Regions from separate parts of the Halomonas sp. I5-271120 genome, predicted to be linked through region 2. Evidence: predicted binding sites of a transcription regulator. Region 2 holds the regulator's gene; the other holds the start of a gene.

Region 1 (2,390 bases), 1.2 Mb from region 2:
TCGCCAGCGGCAGGTTGGCACCGGGGATGGCGTAGATAGAGCCGTCCTTGCCGTATTTGCCCTTACGCGGTCCCAGTACGATCACGCCAGCGAGTGCTGCCGCAGCACCGGCCAGGTGCACGATGCCGGAACCGGCGTAGTCGGAGTAACCGACCTCGGAAAGCCAGCCGCCGCCCCAGGTCCAGTAGCCGGACACCGGATAGATGAAGCCGGTCATGACCACAGCGAAGGCCAGGAAGGCCCACAGCTTCATGCGCTCGGCGACGGCACCCGAGACGATGGACATGGCGGTTGCCACGAACACCACTTGGAAGAAGAAGTCGGAACGCATGGAGTAGTAGGGCGCGTCGTCACCGCCTGCGGTGATGGCGTCCAGGGTGTTTTCGCTACCGATCAGGAAGCCCAGGTTCGGCAGGAAACCGCCGGCGCTGCTGGAATACATGATGTAGTAGCCGACCACCAGGTACATGGTGCAGGCGATCGCGAACAGGACCACGTTCTTGGTCAGGATTTCGGCGGTGTTCTTGGAACGGACCAGGCCGGCTTCAAGCATCGCGAAGCCAGCGGCCATCCACATCACCAGCACGCCGCAGATGAGGAAGTAGAAGGTATCGAGCGCGTAAGTCAGCTCTGAAAGTTCGATCATAGGGTACTCTCCTGGGCCAGCGCTGCCTTGTGTCGTTGTGACGCTGACGGTGGTACTCGCGTTATAGGGTTAGGTTGTTATGTAAAGGGCCCTGCGTCGGGTCGCTGCGGATCAGACCGCGTCGGCACCACGCTCGCCGGTACGGATGCGGATCACATCCTCCAGTGGGGTGACGAACAGCTTGCCATCGCCAATCTTGCCGCTATTGGCGGCGTTGCGAATGGCCTCGAGAACGCTTTCAAGACGTGAATCATCGACGGCGATCTCGACCTTGACCTTGGGCAGGAAGTCGACGACGTATTCGGCGCCGCGATAGAGCTCGGTATGGCCCTTCTGGCGGCCGAAGCCCTTGACCTCGGTCACCGTGATGCCCTGGACGCCGTTGTCGGCCAGCGCCTCGCGGACATCGTCGAGCTTGAACGGCTTGATGATGGCAGTGATGAGTTTCATTCCGTGTCTCCCACTGGAAGGGGTTGTCGTTGGCGTGCTTTCGCTTTCTTGGTGATGCGTAACTAAGGCTTAGCGCATAGCGTGCCAATCCCGATTTAATTCAAGTAAATCAGAAAGATGTGAGGTTGTTGTGAGTCTAAGAAGAAATGACTTCGCAATGCAGCATGTATTTGCGCACTAATTTGGTGCCAATGCCTCCCGACGGTGCGCTTGCAGGGTGCATTGAACGCTCAGCGGGGCGGTGCACCAAGAGAGTGAAGTGCTGGAGGGGACGTAGAGTGCATGCGTGATCGCCGTGCCTTGCGTATCCTGTAAAAAGCCATCGACATTGACCGACAGGAGTGCGACCCATGGTGACGAACGATCGTATCAGCCGTCTGGCCCAGCAGCTCGGCGAGCGCCTGCAGGGCGCCTCCCATGCCCCCGAGGAGCTGCAGCGCAGCGTTCAACAGGTAGTGCGCAGCGCCTTCGATCGCATGGAACTGGTGACCCGCGAGGACTTCGACATCCTGATGGATGTACTGCAGCGCACCCGCTCGCGGGTCGAATCGCTGGAGAAACAGGTCGCAGCGCTGGAGGCCGCCATCGAACGCGATACCTCGGCGTCTACCAAAACGCCGCTGGCGGCCGAAGCCGCAGAGGTTGCCCCTGAGGCGCTGGATGAGTCGCCGGCCGACGAAGCAACCCCGAGTGACGACAAGGCGGCTAAATCGTCCGCTGACAAGAAGGCCCCGGGCCAGCATTGAGACCAGGCGCGCGTTGAGTCGGGAGTCAGCGACAGGCGGGCGTTATCTGCGCTAGTGTCTAGGAGACGACACTGAGCTACGCAAGGAACGCGTATGACACTGGCGATCATCTCGAGCCGGGCGAGCCTCGGCCTCGAGGCCCCCGAGGTGCTGGTTGAAGTACATCTGGCCAACGGCTTGCCGGGCCTGACTCTGGTCGGCCTGCCGGAGACGGCGGTTAAGGAAAGCCGCGAACGGGTGCGCAGCGCCCTGGTCAATTCCCAGCTTGAGTTTCCCACCACGCGGCGCATCACCCTCAATTTGGCGCCTGCCGACCTGCCCAAGGAAGGCGGGCGCTTCGATCTGCCGATCGCGCTGGGCATCCTGGTGGCCTCCGGCCAGCTGCCCGCCGAATCTCTGACCGATCTGGAATGCCTCGGCGAGTTGGCCCTCGACGGCCGCTTGCGCCCGGTGCCCGGGGTGCTGCCGGTGGCGCTTGCCACGCGGGCACGGGGCCGCAAGCTGATTGTGCCCCGCGCCAATGCCGATGAGGCAGCGCTGGTGAGCGG
Region 2 (2,390 bases):
AGACCCGCCGCGACCTCGACCGTGCCGGTCGCCAGACCCGACTCGAGGAACTGCTGGCCGAGTTTCACATCGACCACATCCGCGACAACACCGGCATGAGCCTGTCCGGTGGCGAGCGCCGCCGAGTCGAGATCGCTCGTGCGCTGGCCACCGAGCCGGCCTTCATCCTGCTCGATGAGCCCTTCGCTGGCGTCGACCCGATCTCGGTATCCGACATCAAGTCGATCATCCGTGCCCTGCGCGCACGCGGCATCGGCGTACTGATCACCGACCACAACGTGCGTGAGACCCTGGATATCTGCGACAGCGCCTACATCGTCGGCGACGGTGAAATCATTGCCGCAGGCGATACCGAGGCCATCCTCGCCAACCAGAAGGTCAGGGACGTCTACCTGGGCGAGGATTTCCGGCTCTAGGCCTCACTGCAGCGCTCTAGATGCCAATCTGGCGCAGGAACCCCACCTCCCCCGACGACACAAAGCCCCTGCCTGACATTCGAAATGCGAATCTTTGCCTGTCAATGGCATGTTTATTGCTAATGATTTGCTCTCAGTGGCTTGCATGGCATCCGGCCAGGGGCTAAGTTATCCATTCCATTTTGCTGACACGCGCCACGCCATGGTCATGAAACCCTCGTTGCAACTCCGCGTCGGCACCCAGCTGACCATGACACCTCAGCTCCAGCAGGCGATCGCGCTGCTGCAACTCTCGACCCTGGATTTGCGCCAGGAGATTCAGCAGGCGCTGGAATCCAACCCCATGCTGGAACTCGATGAGGCCTATGGCGAGCAGGACGTTGCCGAGCCACGTGAGGATGACTGGTCTACCGAGATTCCAAGCGAGTTGTCTACCGACAGCGACTGGTCTGATACCTATCAGGACATGGCGGCCTCAGGAGCCGGCTCAGAGGGCCCCGACCTCGATCGCAATGCCATCGGTGTCAGCCTGCGCGACCATCTCGCCTGGCAACTGGCCATGGCCGACGTCAATGATACCGAACGCCAGATTGCCGAGAGCCTGATCGATGCCGTGGCCCCCAGCGGCTACCTGGAAGGCAGCCTCGACGAATTGACTCAGGGCCTGCGTGCCCAGGGGCTCGACAGCCTCAAGACCAGTGACGTCGAACGGGTCCTGCTGCGCCTGCAGCAGTTCGAGCCCACCGGTATCTTTGCCCGCGACCTGCGCGAGTGCCTGCTACTCCAACTTGGCGCCCTGCCGGCAGACATTCCCCTGCTTCCCCAGGCCAAGCGCCTGATTCGCCAGTTTCTCGAGGCCCTGGCCAGCGATGATCGCAAGCTGCTCAAGCGGCGGTTGCGACTGGACGACGAGCAGCTAGGCCAGGTGATCGCCCTGATCCGCTCACTCGATCCGCGACCCGGCCAGGCGTTCGACAACGACGGCAGCGATTATGTGATTCCCGACCTGATCGCCCGGCACAGCCATGAGGGGTGGCATATCGAGCTCAACCCCGAGGCACTGCCGCGGATGCGCATCCAGCCGGATTATGCCGCACTGATTCGTCGTGCCGACAAGAGCGACGACAACACCTTCATGAAGCAGCATCTGCAGGAGGCTCGCTGGCTGATCAAGAGCTTGTCGAGCCGCAACGACACCCTGCTGCGCGTGGGGCGCGAAATCATGGTTCGCCAACTCGATTTCCTCGATAAGGGCGAAGAGGCCATGAAGCCCCTGATCCTGGCCGACATCGCCGCACAGGTCGAAATGCATGAATCGACGATCTCGCGGGTCACCACGCAGAAATTCATCCATACCCCGCGGGGCGTTTTTGAGCTGAAGTATTTCTTCTCGAGCCAGGTCGGCGGCGAAGGCGGTGACGCGCATTCCAGTACGGCCATTCGCGCGCGGCTAAAGAAGCTGATCGGCAGCGAGCCGCCGCGCAAGCCGCTCTCAGACAGCAAGCTGGTCGATCTGCTGGCCGATAGTGGTATACAGGTAGCCAGGCGTACCGTGGCCAAGTATCGAGAAGCGCTGGGCATCCCACCTTCCAGTGAGCGCAAGCGGCTTTCATGATGCCGTGAAGAACCGCACCTTAACGGCATAACCTGTTGACCTGGCGGTGGAAAAACACCGAAAGTAATCGCGTAGGAAAAGCGCCTTGAGAAGGGGTATGCAGCGCGCCAAAAAGGGTTACAATCGATTGGCCAACCGCAGGATAAGGAGCGTGCCATGCAAGTCAACATCACCGGCCATCACGTCGAACTCACCGACGCACTGCGTGACTATGTGAACGAGAAGCTCGCCCGCCTGGAGCGTCATTACGACAACATCACCACGGTTCAGGCCACCCTTTCCATCGAGAAAGAGCGCCAGCAGGCCGGCTGCACCCTGCATGCAGCCGGTGCTGAATTGCATGCCGAAGCCGAAGACAC

What was found. The regulator sigma-54, encoded in region 2, starts transcription at its own class of promoters, with help from an activator protein. The targets are predictions, from matches to a motif close to TGGCACNNNNNTTGCTNT.
Region 1: the regulator sigma-54 is predicted to act here: its motif matches at 1,166-1,183, upstream of Q2K57_RS06905 (P-II family nitrogen regulator).

What each region holds. Positions count from the first base shown of each region.
Region 1 covers NZ_CP130701.1:1,553,637-1,556,026, reverse strand. Annotated here, with positions in the region: gene Q2K57_RS06910 (ammonium transporter) at 1-646, opposite strand, end outside; gene Q2K57_RS06905 (P-II family nitrogen regulator) at 758-1,096, opposite strand; gene Q2K57_RS06900 (accessory factor UbiK family protein) at 1,447-1,842, shown strand; partial or broken gene Q2K57_RS06895 (YifB family Mg chelatase-like AAA ATPase) at 1,936-2,390, shown strand, end outside.
Region 2 covers NZ_CP130701.1:2,794,819-2,797,208, reverse strand. Annotated here, with positions in the region: gene lptB (LPS export ABC transporter ATP-binding protein) at 1-416, shown strand, start outside; gene Q2K57_RS12495 (RNA polymerase factor sigma-54) at 619-2,031, shown strand; gene hpf (ribosome hibernation-promoting factor, HPF/YfiA family) at 2,188-2,390, shown strand, end outside.